Regions from separate parts of the Paenibacillus hodogayensis genome, predicted to be linked through region 3. Evidence: predicted binding sites of a transcription regulator. Region 3 holds the regulator's gene; each other region holds the start of a gene.
The links. The regulator LexA, encoded in region 3, represses DNA repair genes until DNA is damaged. The targets are predictions, from matches to a motif close to CGAACATATGTTCG.

Region 1 (5,670 bases), on a different contig from region 3:
AACCCGAGCTGGTCGAGCAGGTGGTCGATTTCGGCGATCAGATTCGTGAAAATTCCGATAACCGGCTTGAATCCGGTAACCTGATGAGGAATGTCCCGCACCATCGCGTCAAACTCCGCATAGACGGTATCCATGTCCCCTTCGGCAATCCGTTTGACGATCGTGTTTTGGCGTTTGATCAAATTACGCGTGGATTGCTTAACGGCATCCAGCGATTCGATGGAACGTTGGCTGATCGTCAAGTCGTGACCGAGCAGCAAGCGGAAGCTGAGCAGGTCGATCGCTTCCAGATAGCTTTCGTGAATGCCCCGGTACTGGGGACGTGCCCGGCTGACCCCGGCGGTCAGTGTGAAGCGGAACAACTCCTTCGCCTTATGGCGAACTTTGACGGACAACTGCTCGATCCGTTCGGCGAAAGCGGTGTCAGGTCCGTCCGTACCGACGATCAGCGCCACCTGGCCGAGCGACGGAGATACAGTGACGGAGCTAAATTCGGCATCGGCCGCCATCTCCGCGACCAGCTTCGTCAATGCATACATCATCAAGGAGCGATCTTTGCCTTCGTAGCTGTTCCGGAACTCCATAAACGCATCGACCTCGAACACGCACACGGCAAACGAATGCCCGTGCAGAGGCAGCTCGTACTGCTGCGACTTGATGGCGAATTCGGCATCGTTCCATTCCCCGTACAGCAGCTTGAGCAGCGTATTCTCCCGCAGCTGCGGCGCCTGCTCGCGAAGCTCGTTGTCCAGCCGGCGGTTCGTATCCATCACTTGCTGCATGAACGCATCGAGATGCTGCAGCCCGTCATCGGAAGGCTTGGCGCGGTTCGGCAGCTTTTGCAGCAGCGTACGGATCGGGTTGTAAAGCCGCTTGGAGGCGAACAGGGCAATCAAAGCCCAGACGAGCGCCACGCAACCCGCGATCAGCCAGGTCACCTGCCGGATCAACGCGGCTTTGGCGGTAAGGTCGCTTTGCGGGACGATAATCACATAGGTCCAATCATTGTAGCCCGAGCGGTGCACGGTCACATGGTAGTCGTCGTCCCCGTAGGAGACCGGTTTGGCCCGCGAGTCCCCGGAAGGCGAAGCGGCCAGCTTTTTGGCGAATGGCGTCGGCAAAGTCGTGCCGATCTCCTGCGGCTTTTGACTGAGCACGATCCGGCCATTGCGGTCCACGACGAGCAGTTGGCTGTCGGCGCCCATTTGCACTGACTGCAGCAGTTCGTACAGCTTGGTCGGCTCCGCTTCCAAAAACAGCACTCCGTCCACCGTGGAGGAGCTGCCGATCGGGCGGACGATCAGAAAATCGGGCTGATTCGGGTACGTATTGGATGGCAGAAACAGCGAGCCTGTGAAATTTGGCGTATATTGCCGAAGGACATCGAAGTAAGGAAACGTTTGCTTTGTCAGCAGCCCGTCTTTATTGGAGTACACCGTGTCGAACCGGTTGTAGACGATGTAGGCGTTGAACGGGATGTCCGCCACCGTGCGATATTTGCGAATCGTTTCGACCATGTCGAGGGTTGATTCAAGCGCTTCCCGGTCGTCCATGGAAATGCCCAGCCTTACCGACTTCTCGATCGTGACGTCTCCGGCAATCTGGATGGACATATAATCGAGCCGTTTCAGCTGCGAGTCGACTTGAAACTCGATTTGCCGCAGCATCGTATCGTGCTTGGCGTTTACTTCCGCCTGAATGCTGGTAGAAGCGACGAACGATGCAGCCGTTCCGAGCAGCAGCACCGGCAGAACGCTCAGCAGAAGCGAAGAAAGGAGCAGCTTTCGTTGAAACGAAAGCTTGCCCAATATAGGAATATGTCCGAACATGCAGCCCACCGTCCCCTTTCTTCTCTATCGTTCGCGTGCGCTCTGCTTCAGGACCGTTGAAAGCGTTATATCTTAATCATATACGATAACCGTTATGCAGCCAACACCACTTTCTAGAACTTTCGCCAATGTTCGTGTCGATTCCCGTACAAAAATAAAAAACGCTGTTGACATTTAGCAAAAAATGAGTAATATATATTAAGTGCGAACCAATACAAGCACGCTGATGTAGCTCAGCTGGTAGAGCAACGCATTCGTAATGCGTAGGTCGGGGGTTCGAATCCCTTCATCAGCATACACCCTTAACCTGGTAACAACGCGCCTTCTCGATATCGAGGGGGCGCGTTTTTTCATGCGAAAACAACCGGAACCGGATTGTCCAAACGTCCCGGAAAAAAGTGACCATCGAAGCATTTTTCCATTTTCATCCTTTTGCTATACTGGAAAACAACCAAAAACGAAAGGAAGGGATAAATAATGAAAAGAAACAAGCTTGCAGGTAGCGCTATCCGGCTTGCTCTTGCCGCTGCTCTGGTTATAGGCGGAACGCTCGTCGTGAAAGCGCCGACTTCCCACGCCGGCGATATGGGCTGTTATGGTTGGTTCGATTATGTATACAAATCAACGGGGGATTTGAAATTCGCCAATTGGCACTTCGAGTCGTGTCTCCTTCGCAAAGCCGCGTCCGTGAAGCCGAACCTCTTAAATCCGGGGCCGATCTTTTCTCTGCCGGACGGCAAGCCAATCGAGTTCCAGCCTTATAATCCAGGCATATTGGACCTGGATTGAGTTACGCTCCGACAAAATGCTGAAACAAGACGTTTTCGTTGCCCGCTAAGAAAACGGGGACGGGGGCGTCTTGTTTGTTGTGCTTGTTTCACTCCGAGAGGCTGTCTCAGAACAAATAAAGCTGCTGCGCCGGTTCCGGCAGCGCCGCTGCAATCGCCGCCGCTTCGGGCAGACGGGGCTGCGCGCCGGATGCGGACAGTCCATGCTCCTCCAGCAGCAGCCTAACCGTCCGCTTGAGCGTCTCCCGGTAATGTTCCGGTGCATGGGCGCTGCCGCTGTACAGACGGGCGTACGTCTCGCACAGCTGCGGGTAGCGCTCGTGCAGGGTGCGGAAAAACCACATTTTTACTTCGCGGGTGCTCAGACGCAGAACGGAGGTCATCACGCTATCGGGCTTGCAGCCGGCGATGGCTTCGATCAGGGAGCGCAGGTCGGAGGCGTCGTCGGTCAGGTAGGGCAGGACGGGAGCGATGAATACGTTCGTCGATATGTGGGCGTCTGCAAGCCGCTGGAGCGTCTCGACCCGTTTGGCCGGGGAGGGGGTGCTGGGCTCGAAGCTGCGCCAAACGTCTTGACGGAGCGTGCCGATGCTTAGGTTGACCGAAACGTCCGGTAAGCGCATTAACAGGTCCAGATCGCGCAAAATAAGCGGAGAGCGAGTCGTGATGGAGACGGGAACGTTGTACTCGGCTAAAACCTCCAGGCACCTGCGGGTCAGCATCGCTTTGGCCTCCACCTGCTGATAAGGGTCGGTCGCCGTTCCGATGGCGATGCGGCCCAGTCCGCTTAGACCTTTGCGGGAGCGAGCCGCTTTGCGCAGCTGTTCGTGGAGCGCTTCCGGACCGTTGTCCTTCGTAAAAATATGGTTTTGGAACGTATCGTCGGTTTCGGCGCCAAGGAAAGCATGAGTCGCCCGGGCGTAGCAGAAGGCGCAGCCGTGCTGGCAGCCGCGGTACGGATTCACCGACCAGTCGAAAGGCATGGACGGCGCTTTGACCGGATTGAGCAGCGTTTTGACCGGCAGGGACTCGTATCGGATGCTGCGCTTCATAGGCTCACCTCAATATTTTAAAATGGGAACATTTGTTCCTATGATAACAGACTCGAAGCGTCCAAGCAATACAACTGTTGCTGGCAGATCATTCCGGTAGCAAACGCGGGCCGTATCCGGTGCGGGGAGGAAAGATGAACCAGACCGCGGACGGGGGAATGCCTTCTCTTTGGTCCGATGCCGCCTCCGAAGGACGGGTGCTATACTACAGGTACAGAACAAACAGGCAGGAGGATACCGATATGAGCTTATCGCGACTGATGAAATTCGTTACGGGGATCATGGAAGGATGCTTGGGCATTCCCGTGCTGGGCGGCGCCTTTGTCATATTCACCGGTTACAACGCCTTGTGGGTCATGCTGCTTCTCCACTTGGTCACCCTGTTGATTAGTCATAAGGGAAACGCCGGAAGGCTGGGCAGCGTCGTCGGGATCGTCACTTCGTGTATCGGCATGATTCCGGTGCTCGGTATGATCATGCACATTATCTCTGCTATCGTGCTGCTGCTGAGCGCCTTGACGCAGCAGGACCGTATCGTAAGACCCGGTCCTCGGCGGGTGCGGTAACCGTTTTATGGGAAGGAAGATCGACCGATTCGTTCACACCAGAGTAGTAATGCAAATCGCCGGAAGCGTAATCCGGCGATTTTTTGTGCTTCCCGCCATTAGGGATTCTTGATGTCCGCTATGCGACTTCCGCTGTCCGACGTTTTGGCGAATTGGGAATCGTCGTTCCAGCCGCCTGCGGCTTCCGATAGGAGACGTTAAACAGGCCTGCCGCAATCCGGCAAGCCTGTACAAGCGATATTCTAGGGCAAGGCTTCGTTACACCGAATCGGCGGTTTGCTTGGGCTTCGGCGTGCGCGGTTTGCGCTGTTTTTTGGACATATCGCCCAAAGCAATGTTCTCCATTGCCCATTCTTCATAATGCTTGGCGCAGACGCCCATGCCGTACACTTCCTCGTTGCATAGCCAGGCGGCGCAAGTGCCTCTGTCGGTCGTGGCGGCTACGGCTGCTTTTGCCGGTTGGATCGGCGCGTTTCCAGCTTCAAGCAGCTGCTGCTTTCTGTTCTTGATATAGCATTTTTGGCAAAGGTCTTTGGCATAATGGCCTTTGCCGCATATTTTACATACCCGGTCTCTCATACGATTTCACCCTCCAGCTTGGATTTATAAGCGGGCTTGCCGCGGCAAAATGGAAAATACCTCCTTGCGGTATATAGGATTTTTCACAACATACCATTCGACGCGGGGTACGGAATTCCTTCCGTTTTGACCGGTCTGAAAGTCATTTTATCCGCCGGGCCTTTTTTCAATTTAGGAGTTGAAAACAAGCCTGAGCAGCAAGGCGGTCCTTCATTCGGAAGGGAAGGGACTAGAAAACACAAACAGGCCAACCGATCATCCGGCGGCCTGGCATGTATACGAGCAGAGATTAGCCGTCAGTCCCTCGGAGCCGCGGACGGCTGCGCGCCTATTCCAGCTCGCGGTTCCACAACCGGCGCATTTCCTCGCTCTCCCGGAGCAGCTGCTCGAGCGTTCCGGACGCTTCGACTCGGCCGTCCTTCAGGACGAGAATTCTGTCGGCGTAGGCCAAAGCGGCTTTGCGGTGGGAGACGACGAGGCAGGTGGCAGAGCGCCGCTCAAACAGCCTTTCCCACAGCTTACGTTCCGTCTCGACGTCTAGCGCGCTCGACAAATCGTCGAACACGAGCAGCTCGGCGTCGCGGGCGAACATGCGCGCGGCAGCCGTCCGCTGCGCCTGGCCTCCGGACAGCTTGACGCCGCGAGGGCCGATCAGGGTATCGAGTCCGGCGGGCAGTCCGGCAATATCCGGCTCGAGCACGGCGGCGCGGATCGCATTGTCCAGCGCCTCGGGATTGTCGGCCGCCCCGAGCAAAATATTGCGCTTCAGCGTGTCGCTGTACAGCCGCGGAACCTGCGGGGTGTAGGCGCTGCGCGGCGGCACGAAGAAGCTGCCGGGATCCCCGACCGGCTGACC
Region 2 (5,670 bases), on a different contig from region 3:
GTCGGCAACCCGGCCTTCAACTACGAGAAGCAGCTGCCTAGACGGATGAGCACTCCGCGGTATACGGCTTATGTGAAAATCGCCGAGGGCTGCGACAATGCCTGCACGTTCTGCAGCATCCCGATCATGCGCGGCAAGTTCCGCAGCCGCTCGATCGAATCGGTCGTCGCCGAGGCGGAGCAACTCGCCGCCCAGGGCGTGCGCGAGATCAGCCTGATCGCCCAGGATTCCACGAACTACGGGACCGATCTGTACGACGGATTTATGCTCCCGGCTTTGCTGAACCGGGTGACCGAGGTGCCAGGCATCGAATGGGTGCGGCTGCACTATGCGTATCCGGGATTTTTCACGGACGAGCTGATCGAGACGATCGCGACCAACCCGAAAGTGTGCAAATATATCGACATGCCTTTGCAGCATAGCGAGGATACGATTCTGAAGCGGATGCGCCGTCCGGGTCGCCAGCGGGATACGCGCGAGCTTGTCGGCAAAATCCGTGCGCGCATTCCGGACGTCGCTCTGCGCACTTCGCTGATCGTCGGCTTTCCCGGTGAGACCGAGGAAGATTTCGCCAACCTGTGCGAATTCGTCAAAGATATGCGGTTCGACCGCCTCGGCGTGTTCGCTTATTCGAAGGAAGACGACACGCCCGCCGCGCGGCTTCCGAATCAAGTGCCGGAAGACGTGAAGGAATTCCGCGCTACCACGCTAATGGAAATTCAACGGGAAATTTCCCGTCAGGAAAATGGCAAGCGAATCGGCCAGGAGCTGGATGTGCTGATCGAGCGGTACGACGGACGCAATGACGTTTATATCGGACGTTCCGAGTACGACGCTCCGGACGTGGACGGCGAAGTATTCGTATCCCGCTGCACCGCCGGCATCGGCGAAATGCAAAAGGTACGCATCACCCACTCCTTCGAGTTCGATCTCTCCGGGGAGGGAATCGCATGAATTTGGCCAATCGCATAACGGTGGCGAGAATTTTCCTCGTCCCCGTCATTATGTTTTTTTTGCTGGTCAATCTCAATCTGCCACCGATCCGGATCGAGCAATTCAGCATTACCTATAATCAGATCATCGCCGTGCTGATTTTCATTATTGCCGCCAGCACAGACAGTCTCGACGGGTATATCGCCCGCAAGCACAAGCTGATTACGAATTTGGGCAAGCTGCTCGACCCGCTGGCGGACAAGCTCCTTGTATCGGCCGTGCTCGTCTCGCTCGTCGATATGGGAAAGCTGGACGCCTGGATCGCGATCGTCATCATCAGCCGCGAGTTTGCGGTAACCGGACTCCGCTCGATTTGCGCGGCCGAAGGTATCGTACTGGCCGCAAGCAAGCTCGGCAAATGGAAGACCGGAGCGCAAATTACGGCGATCATCGCTTTGCTGATCAACAATTTTCCGTTTGCGTTTCTGGATATTCCGTTCGATCTGATCGCCAGCTGGGTAGCCGCGATCATTACCATTTATTCGGGAATCGATTATTTTGCCAAAAACTGGCATGTCATTCAGTTTGACAATTGACGGCTCGCGCGGGACGCTTCCCGCGTGGCAGAAGGCGGAGTGATACGAATGAAAGCGGAAATCATTGCGGTCGGAACCGAACTGCTGCTTGGCCAAATCGTCAACACCAATGCCCAATACATCGCGCAGGGCTGCGCGGGTATTGGGCTTAACGTTTACTATCAAACCGTTGTAGGCGACAACCGGGAACGGATTCGGCAGGCTTTCACGCTGGCGGCGGAACGCGCCGACGTCGTTATCGTGACGGGCGGTCTCGGGCCGACCCAGGACGATTTGACGAAGGATGCGCTCTCCGAGCTGCTCGGACTGCCCATCTCGATTCACGGGCCTTCGATGGAGAAGATCGAGGCGGTTTTTCGCGACCGCGGATTGGAAATGGTCAAGAGCAACGAACGACAGGCGAACGTGCTCGAAGGAAGCGACCCGCTGCCCAATGACAACGGACTTGCCGTCGGAATCGGCCTGACGAAGGATGGAACCCATTACGTGCTGCTGCCGGGACCGCCAAAGGAAATGAAGCCGATGTTCGACAAACAGGCGATTCCGTGGATTCGCGCGGCGATGGGGGAGGACGCGTCCCCGCTGTACTCCAAAATGCTCAAGTTTGCCGGCATCGGCGAGTCGAGCCTGGAGCATCGGCTGATCGATCTGATCGAAGTCCAGGAAGACCCGACGATTGCGCCGTATGCCAAGGAAGGCGAAGTGAGCATCCGGCTAACGACGAGGGCGACATCCGAAGAGGAGGCCGAGCGGAAGCTGGCCGCTACGGAGCGAGAAATCCGCGCTCGCGTCGGGGAGTACGTGTACGCCGACCGGGATGTGCCAATCGAGCACGAACTGGTGGCGATTTTGACGGCGTCGGGCAAAACCTTGGCGCTGGCGGAAAGCTGCACGGGCGGCATGGTCAGCGAGATGGTGACTGCGGTGCAGGGCAGCTCGGCTGCCTATCGCGGCGGCATCGTATGCTACACGAACGAAGCGAAGCGCGAACTGCTGGGCGTCCCTGCCGAGCTTCTGGAGGGCGAAGATGCCCCCGGCGCGATTAGCGCGCAGACAGCGGTGCTGCTGGCCGAGCAGGCGCTGGAACGGCTTGGAGCGGACTATGCGCTGTCCGTTACCGGGGTGGCCGGACCGGGAGAATCGGAAGGCAAGCCGGTCGGGCTCGTCTATGTCGGCATCGCCGTTCGCGGGAAATCTGCGCAGTCGGCGAAGCTGCAGCTGTCGGGCAATCGTGAGTCGGTACGTCTGAAGGCCGCCAAGCAAGCTTTTTACTTGCTGTGGCAGCAGCTCAAAGCTTGAATGCAACCGCAAAGGGGCAATCGTTGGACTCGGTCTGGCGGGGAAAGAGGGCGGCAGAGGCCTTTTTGCATTCGCCGAAGCGAAACGATCGCCTTGATCGCGATATAAAGAAGCGGTTGCCGTCGGCGGTTCTATGCTATATACTCTATGGTAAGGAACGGAAGAACCGTAACAATAGGCCTGCAACGCCTTTTGTTGCGGTTTTTGTTTTGTTTCCCGCCATCCGTCAAAAAAATGCGAATGTATGTTCGAAAAAACACTTGGCAAACGACGGAAAAGCATGTATCATTACTAATAGAAACGATAAAAGGAAGTGAGTATGTTGTCAGATCGCCGCGCTGCGTTAGAAAATGCCCTGCGTCAAATCGAGAAGCAATTTGGCAAAGGATCGATTATGAAACTCGGTGAGTCCACTCACATGCAAGTGGAGACTATTCCGAGCGGAGCGCTTGCGCTCGACCTCGCTCTTGGAGTAGGCGGATATCCCCGGGGAAGAATTATCGAGATTTACGGCCCGGAATCGTCTGGTAAGACGACGGTAGCGCTGCATGCGATTGCCGAAGTTCAACGAACCGGCGGACAAGCTGCCTTCATCGATGCCGAGCACGCTCTGGATCCGTTGTACGCCAGCAAGCTGGGCATTAATATCGACGAGCTGCTCCTGTCTCAGCCAGATACGGGCGAGCAAGCATTGGAGATCGCGGAAGCGCTCGTTCGCAGCGGCGCTGTCGACATCCTTGTCATAGACTCCGTAGCCGCTCTCGTTCCGAAAGCGGAAATCGAAGGCGAAATGGGAGACTCCCACGTCGGCCTGCAAGCGCGACTGATGTCGCAAGCGCTGCGCAAGCTGTCCGGAGCGATCAACAAGTCCAAAGTTATCGCCATCTTCATCAACCAGTTGCGCGAGAAAGTCGGCGTCATGTTCGGCAACCCCGAAACGACTCCCGGCGGCCGGGCGCTCAAATTTTACTCGACGATCCGTCTCGACGTACGCCGTATAGAGACGCTGAAGCAAGGCAACGACATGGTCGGGAACCGGACGCGGATCAAGGTCGTCAAGAACAAGGTCGCGCCTCCGTTCAAGCAAGCGGAACTGGACATTATGTACGGGGAAGGCATTTCCCGCGAAGGAAGCATTATCGATATCGGTACGGAACTGGATATCGTGAATAAAAGCGGCGCTTGGTATTCGTACGAAGGCGACCGTCTGGGCCAAGGCCGTGAGAACGCGAAGCAGTTTTTGAAGGACAATCCGCAGATTGCTTCCGTGATCGAATCCAAGATTCGTGAAGCGAGCAACCTGACGCAAGGCTCCGTGTCCGTCGCAGTTCACGACGAGGACGAGGATGAGGACGAACTGGCCGCACTGGAATAAGGGCGTGAGGCATATTCGGAACATCAAGAACAACATCAATTGAAAGAGCGATTGCGCACCTTAGCATAAACGGGGTGCGTTTTCGGTTTTTACGCGTCAAGGAGGGGCTATGACTACTACCGACTCCGTCATTACCGCTGTCGAGCGGCAACGGAAGGCCGCAGGCCGGTATCTTATTTTTATCGACGGGCAGTACGCTTTCACGGTCCACGAGGATGTCCTGGTGAAGCATCGGCTGATGAAAGGCGAGCAAGTCGATGCGGAGAAATTGCAGCTCGTGCTGGAGGACGAAGAGAAGCAGCGCGCTTGGTCCGACGCTTTGAAGCATGTAGGCCGCCGCCCGCGCTCGGAGAAGGAAGTTCGCCAATATTTGAAGCGCAGACAGGTGCTGCCCTCGCTGGTCGATCTAATCGTCGTCAAGCTGAAGGAGCAGCGCTATCTGGACGATGCCGACTTCGCGGCGCAATGGACGGAACAGCGCATTTATTCGCAGAAAAAAGGACGCGCCCTGATCAAACAGGAGCTTCAGCATAAAGGCGTGGCCCCGGCCACGATCCAGGACACGCTCAATCAGGTGCCGGCCGAGGAAGAAGAACAGTTGGCCTACGGGCTCGGGCAGAAGAAATGGAAGCAGACGTCGGGAGCGCTTATGGACAAAAAACGGAAGACGGCCGCCTACTTGCTGCGGCGCGGCTATTCCGGGCAGATCGTCGGAAATGTGATCCGCCGGCTTCAGGAAACGTTCCGGGAAGAGAGCGACGGCGACGACGATGAAGAGCTGTGGGACTTGTCGGACGCATAACGACCGATTTTATTCGCAAAGCGGGAGATGAGTGCAAATGAGTGTTATTCGATGGGGAATCGTCGGCTGCGGCAATGTGACCGAAGTGAAAAGCGGGCCGGGTTTTCAGCAAGCCGAAGGCTCGGAGCTTGTTGCCGTCATGCGGCGCAACGGAGAGCTGGCGGCTGACTACGCGCGCCGTCACGGCGTAGGCAAATGGTACGACGATGCAGATGCGCTGATCGGGGATGCGGATGTCGATGCGGTGTATGTCGCCACTCCGCCCTCCACGCACAAAGCCTATGCGTTGGCTGCCGCCAAGGCGGGCAAGCCGGTCTATGTGGAGAAGCCGATGGCGCTCCACGCCGGGGAGTGCCGGGAGATGATCGAGGCGTGCGAAGCGGCGGGGGTTCCTTTGTTCGTTGCGTATTACCGCCGGGCGCTGCCGCGCTTTTTGAAGGTCAAACAGCTGCTGGAGATGGGTGCCATCGGAGAGATCCGGTTCGTCACGACCGTACATACGAAAAAGTTGACCGAGGACCCCGCGAATTTGCCGTGGCGCGTCCTACCGGAACTGTCGGGCGGCGGGCACTTTTTCGACCTAGCCAGCCATACGCTCGATCTGCTTGACTTCCTGCTCGGTCCGATCCGCGATGCGGCGGGGCGCGCCGGCAATCAAGGAAAGG
Region 3 (5,670 bases):
GGCGCCGAGCATTTGATCGCATTCGTGCAAGGCATTCAGAAGGCGGCTGCGGTCGATTCCCACGTCGTGCCCGAGCCATGGGACATGCCGGGATACGAGCATCCGGTCATTATGGCCGCCGGCACGTTCATTCAAGGGGGCAGCCTGGAGCTGTCAGCCGATGCGCCGATTCGTTCCCCGTATATCGCTTACATGCAAGGTGGGCTTACTTACGCTCATGTGAAGTGGGGGGTCATCAAGGCTTTGTCGAATATGATCGACAAAGAGCTTCTGTAAGTGAATCAGGGGATAGGCGCATTCAACCGTGAAGTCCGAGCTCAGAAGATAATTGCGATTTTCCTGTAATTAAACCTAACATGCATTGACATGTTTGTGTCCGATATGTACAATTAAGTTATCCTCTACATGTTGGAGTGGTGTAAAGTGAGCGATGAAATCCGCCGTAATATGGCATTGTTCTCCATCGGCTCGGTCATGAAGCTGACTGATCTGACCGCCCGGCAAATCCGTTATTACGAACAGCATGAATTGATCGTCCCGGCGCGAACCGATGGCAATCAACGGTTGTTTTCGTTTAACGATGTGGAACGGCTGCTTCAGATCAAGGCACTGATCGAGAAGGGCGTCAACATTGCCGGCATCAAGCAAGTGCTTAATCCCGTATCCAAAGACTCCGAGGACGCGACGGTTATTACCGACCAGTCCGGAGTGAAGCGCAAGGAGCTGGACGACGCGCAGCTGCACAAGATGCTTAAGCGCGAGCTGTTGACCGGCAATCGCCGGGGTAAAGTATCCCTTATTCAAGGCGAGCTTTCGCGGTTTTTAAATCATAAGTCATAAGGAGGAGTTGTACGATGACTCAATCGAACTACACGAAGGAAGACATTTTGCGAATTGCCAAAGAGGAAAATGTCCGCTTTATTCGGCTGCAATTTACCGACCTGCTCGGCACGATCAAAAACGTGGAAATTCCGCTCAGCCAGCTGGAAAAAGCGCTTGATAACAAGATGATGTTCGATGGCTCCTCTATTGAAGGCTATGTGCGCATCGAAGAATCGGACATGTATTTGTACCCGGATCTGGCCACCTGGGTCATCTTCCCTTGGGTTGCCGAGGATCGCGTAGCCCGTCTGATCTGTGATATCTATTTGCCGGACGGCCGTCCGTTCCCTGGCGATCCGCGCGGCATTCTGAAGCGGGCGTTGAAGGAAGCGGAGGATATGGGCTATACGGCCATGAACGTTGGTCCGGAGCCGGAATTTTTCCTGTTCAAGACCGACGAGAAGGGTAATCCGACAACGGAGCTGAACGACCAAGGCGGTTACTTCGACTTGGCGCCTACCGATCTCGGCGAGAACTGTCGCCGCGAAATCGTGTTGACTCTGGAGGAGATGGGCTTTGAAATCGAAGCCTCCCATCACGAAGTTGCTCCGGGCCAGCACGAAATCGATTTTAAGTATGCGGACGCCATCAAGGCGGCCGACCAGATTCAGACGTTCAAGCTCGTCGTGAAGACGATCGCCAGACAGCACGGCCTGCATGCAACCTTCATGCCTAAGCCGCTGTTCGGCGTCAACGGCTCGGGCATGCACTGCCATCAATCGCTGTTCCAGGGCAGCACGAATTCATTTTTCGACGACAGCGACAAGCTCGGATTGAGCGAAACGGCCCGCCATTATATGGCAGGGGTGCTCAAGCATGCCCGCGCGTTCGCAGCGATCACAAACCCGACCGTCAATTCGTACAAACGGCTTGTTCCCGGCTATGAAGCCCCGTGCTACGTAGCATGGTCGGCGAGCAATCGCAGTCCGATGATCCGGATACCGGCTTCCCGCGGCTTAAGCACCCGCGTAGAGGTGCGCAACCCCGATCCGGCGGCCAACCCTTACCTGGCGCTTGCGGTTATGCTGAAGGCCGGCTTGGACGGCATTCAGAACAAAACGGTGCTGCCGGCCCCGGTCGACCGCAATATCTATGTCATGACCGAAGAAGAGCGGGAAGATCAAGGCATTCCGAGCTTGCCGGCCGATCTTCGCGAAGCGCTGATCGAGCTGCTGAGCGACGAAGTGATCTGCGACGCCCTCGGCGAGCACGCGCTTTCTCACTTCGTAGAGCTTAAGGAAATCGAGTGGGACATGTACCGCACCCAGATTCACGCTTGGGAACGCGATCAGTACATGACGTTGTACTAAGAGCGGAAACCTTTATCGCATAAGCAATAGCGGGGGGATCCTTTTGGGGCATGCTACCGCATTCAAGACCTGTCGCAGGTGGGGCCCCTGAATGCCACCACCATTGTTCCTTTCGAATCGCGAGACTCGAACTAAATTAAGCAGCCCTTGAAAAAAGTGCCTCCACGCTACGGAGGCGCTTTTTTTCACTTGGACGAGGCAGACATGATCGCTTCGACGTCGTAAATTCGTAATACCGTAACCAAAGGAAGGCTATTTCTGGCTAACATTTTGTGCTGCGAACGATAGGGCTCCTATCCGTATAGGGCATTCGTCCAAACCATTTCGATTTTCGCTCATACTATGTGATTGTAGTTAAAAAGAAGGTAGGTGACAAAATGTCTGATGTTGGTGGATTCGGCGGCGGCTTCAGCTGCGGAGGCGGCGGGCTGTGGACGAGTACGGGCGTTATCCTTGTTCTCTTCATCCTTCTGGTAATCATTTCGAGAGCGTTTATTTAATCGCAGCCCGCTGTACATCAGTACCCCCTGCCATGCTTATGGCAGGGGATTTTTTAGTTGGAAAGAGTCCGCGGTGTTGTGGGAACGAACCCGCAGGCTTCCATCCATATAAAAACAGCCCTCCCGATTCGATGCGGAGGGCTGCTTGCTGTTGTCTCAATGAATATCGCGGAACAGGCCGATCACTTTGCCGAGAATGGTGACGTTACGAAGCCGGATCGGGTCCATGGCCGGGTTTTCCGGCTGGAGCCGGATATGGTCGCGTTCCCGGTAGAACGTCTTCACGGTCGCTTCGTCGTCCTCGGTCATCGCCACGACGATATCTCCGTTGTTCGCGGTCGGCTGCTGCTTGACAATGACGTAATCGTTATGGTGAATGCCGGCATCGATCATGCTTTCTCCGACAACCCGCAGCATGAAGACGTTATGATCGCCTACGAAGTGGCTGGGAAGCGGGAAATATTCCTCGATGTTCTCGGTTGCCGTAATCGGCACCCCGGCGGTAACTTTCCCGATGAGCGGGACGCGCGCGATAGAGAAAGAGAAGGCGGACAACGAATCGTCATGTCCCAATATCTCGATCGCCCGGGGCTTCGTCGGGTCCCTACGAATGAGCCCTTTCCTTTCCAGACGGTCCAGATGGCCGTGAACCGTGGAGCTGGACGCAAGCCCTACGGCTTCGCCGATTTCCCGCACGGAAGGGGGATAGCCTTTATCGCGCACTTCGTTCTTAATAAAATCGAGTATCGCTTGTTGGCGATTGGAAACCTTGCTCACGATCATCACTCCAATACGGACATGTTATATTGGGTAAATTATACCACAGAACCGGAGTTCGTACAAACATAAGTTCGATTTTTCCCGATAAAATACGAACATGCGAACGCTTGTTCGAAAATCATTGACGCGAATATACGTTCGTGTTAATCTGATACCAGAACAAGTGTTTGGGGAGGTAATTCCAATGTCCAACTCTTTTATGTACATTCCAAGCGATTTCCATCGCAGCACTCATACAGCCGCCGGCTCCGCGGCGGGCCGGTCTCGTACCGTTTCCCGTCCGTCTTCGAACCGTTTCGAAGCTGTCCGGGCGGTCGTCGTCCGCCTCAAGGTGCGACTGCTGGCGGCCGCCGCAGCGCTTCTGTTGTGCGTCGGCATTGCCGCCGTGCTTTCCGCCGTGATCGGCGACGGCGAAGTGCAGGCTGGGGCTATTCGAACGTACGAACATGTCGTCGTTCAGCCTGGCGACTCCTTATGGTCGATTGCGGAGGGCCGCGCCAAGAAGAGCGAGGATATACGCGTTTATATCGAAAAGCTGAAGAAGGTTAACGGCTTGTCCTCGTCTGCCGTTCGCGCCGGCCAGGTGCTGCAGCTGCCTCAATAAACGGATATTTCTCCATCCTATCGAAGGCAATCGATTCCCGCCCGGACACGCTCCGGGCTTTTGCGCGTTTGCTCCGCTTTCCTTGACAATCGGCTCGGAACCATGCAAAGTAGAAGTAACCGACACAAGGAGGCCGAACATGATTACCGAACAAATGATTGCCCGCATCAACGAGCTTGCCAAAAAGGCGAACACCGTCGGCTTGACGGACGAAGAGCTGGAAGAACGCAACGAATTGCGCAAGCGGTATATCGATGCGTTCAAAACGTCGCTCCGGGCGCAGCTTGATTCGATCGAATTCGTGGACGGCGACCAAGGGGCCGGCCCTGATAAAAAGCCTCATTAGAACGGAGGAGCCGCATGTCCCGAAAATGGGAACGCATGGTGCAAAAAAACAGCAAGGATATTAACAGCCGCCGGAAGAAAACCGGTCATACACCGATATCGGTGTCGGCACAGGAGCAAATGGATGTCTACAAGGGAAGAAGCTGGTTTTTGCCCGCTCTGCTTGTAGCCTGTTCGCTCTTCTTCGCAATCGTCTCGGTCATGCTGTACGAATCGCAGTCGTTGTACTGGATTACCGTACTCGGCTACATGGTGCTGGGGGTCATGTACTTCTTGCGCAGACCGTATATCAAGATCGGCAAGCAAAAGCTCGCCACCCGGCGCATGGGCATGGATAAAGTGTTCGGAGCCGATGAGATCGAATCGATCTCGGTGCAGAGCGGGAGCGTGGCGATTCAGCTGAAAGGAAAACGGACGCGCTGGGTATTGTCCAAGTTTCAGAGCTTGTACGACATACCGGCTATTGCTGCGCGGCTGAAGAAGTTCGCCGAACATAACGGAATCGCTTATAAAGAAGAAGCGGCTTAATGGGGATAAAGGGGAGAAACGGTTCATGGCTATTCAGGCAATCCTGTTCGATTTGGACGACACGCTGCTGTGGGACGACCGCAGTGTAAAAGAAGCGTTTCAGGCGACCTGCGCCGCCGCCGCCGAGCGGTATGAAGGACTCGATCCGGCCTTGCTGGAGGAAGCCGTACGTAGGGAAGCGCGCGCGCTGTACGAATCGTACGAGACGTTTCCGTTTACGAAGCAGATCGGCATCAATCCGTTCGAAGGGCTGTGGGCCCGGTTTAGCCAAGGCGAGCAGGAGGAATTCCGCAAGCTGGAGAAGCTGGCGCCTGGCTACCGCAAAGCGTCTTGGGCGAGAGGGCTCAAGGCGCTCGGGGTAGACGACGAGGAGCTTGGATTTCAGCTCGGAGAGCGATTCGGGGCGGAGCGCCGAGCGCGGCCGATCGTCTATGAAGAAACGTTCGAGGTGCTGAACGATTTGAAAGGGAAGGTCCAGCTGTTGCTGCTGACGAACGGCTCGCCGGATTTGCAGCGGGAGAAGCTGGACGGGGTTCCGGAGCTTGCCGGCTATTTCGACCATATCGTGATTTCCGGTTCGTTCGGCCAAGGGAAACCGGCGGCTTCCATCTTCCATCATGCCATGGAGCTGCTCGGCATCTCGCCGGACCAAGGCTTGATGGTCGGAGACAAGCTGACCACGGACATCCTGGGCGCGAACGGAGTCGGCATGAAGTCGGTA

Region 1: the regulator LexA is predicted to act here: its motif matches at 3,695-3,708, upstream of ABD796_RS08675 (SPL family radical SAM protein).
Region 2: the regulator LexA is predicted to act here: its motif matches at 3,066-3,079, upstream of recA (recombinase RecA).

Annotation. Positions count from the first base shown of each region.
Region 1 covers NZ_BAAAYO010000002.1:723,054-728,723, reverse strand. Annotated here, with positions in the region: gene ABD796_RS08690 (helix-turn-helix domain-containing protein) at 1-1,829, opposite strand, end outside; tRNA gene ABD796_RS08685 (tRNA-Thr) at 2,052-2,124, shown strand; gene ABD796_RS08680 (hypothetical protein) at 2,307-2,618, shown strand; gene ABD796_RS08675 (SPL family radical SAM protein) at 2,725-3,669, opposite strand; gene ABD796_RS08670 (hypothetical protein) at 3,912-4,235, shown strand; gene ABD796_RS08665 (hypothetical protein) at 4,494-4,814, opposite strand; gene ABD796_RS08660 (ABC transporter ATP-binding protein) at 5,143-5,670, opposite strand, start outside.
Region 2 covers NZ_BAAAYO010000008.1:179,936-185,605, reverse strand. Annotated here, with positions in the region: gene rimO (30S ribosomal protein S12 methylthiotransferase RimO) at 1-954, shown strand, start outside; gene pgsA (CDP-diacylglycerol--glycerol-3-phosphate 3-phosphatidyltransferase) at 951-1,529, shown strand; gene ABD796_RS16605 (competence/damage-inducible protein A) at 1,578-2,828, shown strand; gene recA (recombinase RecA) at 3,151-4,203, shown strand; gene ABD796_RS16595 (RecX family transcriptional regulator) at 4,313-5,005, shown strand; gene ABD796_RS16590 (Gfo/Idh/MocA family protein) at 5,043-5,670, shown strand, end outside.
Region 3 covers NZ_BAAAYO010000006.1:235,513-241,182, reverse strand. Annotated here, with positions in the region: gene ABD796_RS12230 (methionine gamma-lyase family protein) at 1-276, shown strand, start outside; gene ABD796_RS12225 (MerR family transcriptional regulator) at 424-840, shown strand; gene glnA (type I glutamate--ammonia ligase) at 855-2,192, shown strand; gene ABD796_RS12215 (hypothetical protein) at 2,528-2,710, opposite strand; gene lexA (transcriptional repressor LexA) at 2,849-3,469, opposite strand; gene ABD796_RS12205 (LysM peptidoglycan-binding domain-containing protein) at 3,657-4,076, shown strand; gene ABD796_RS12200 (DUF896 domain-containing protein) at 4,216-4,422, shown strand; gene ABD796_RS12195 (hypothetical protein) at 4,437-4,949, shown strand; gene ABD796_RS12190 (HAD family hydrolase) at 4,975-5,670, shown strand, end outside.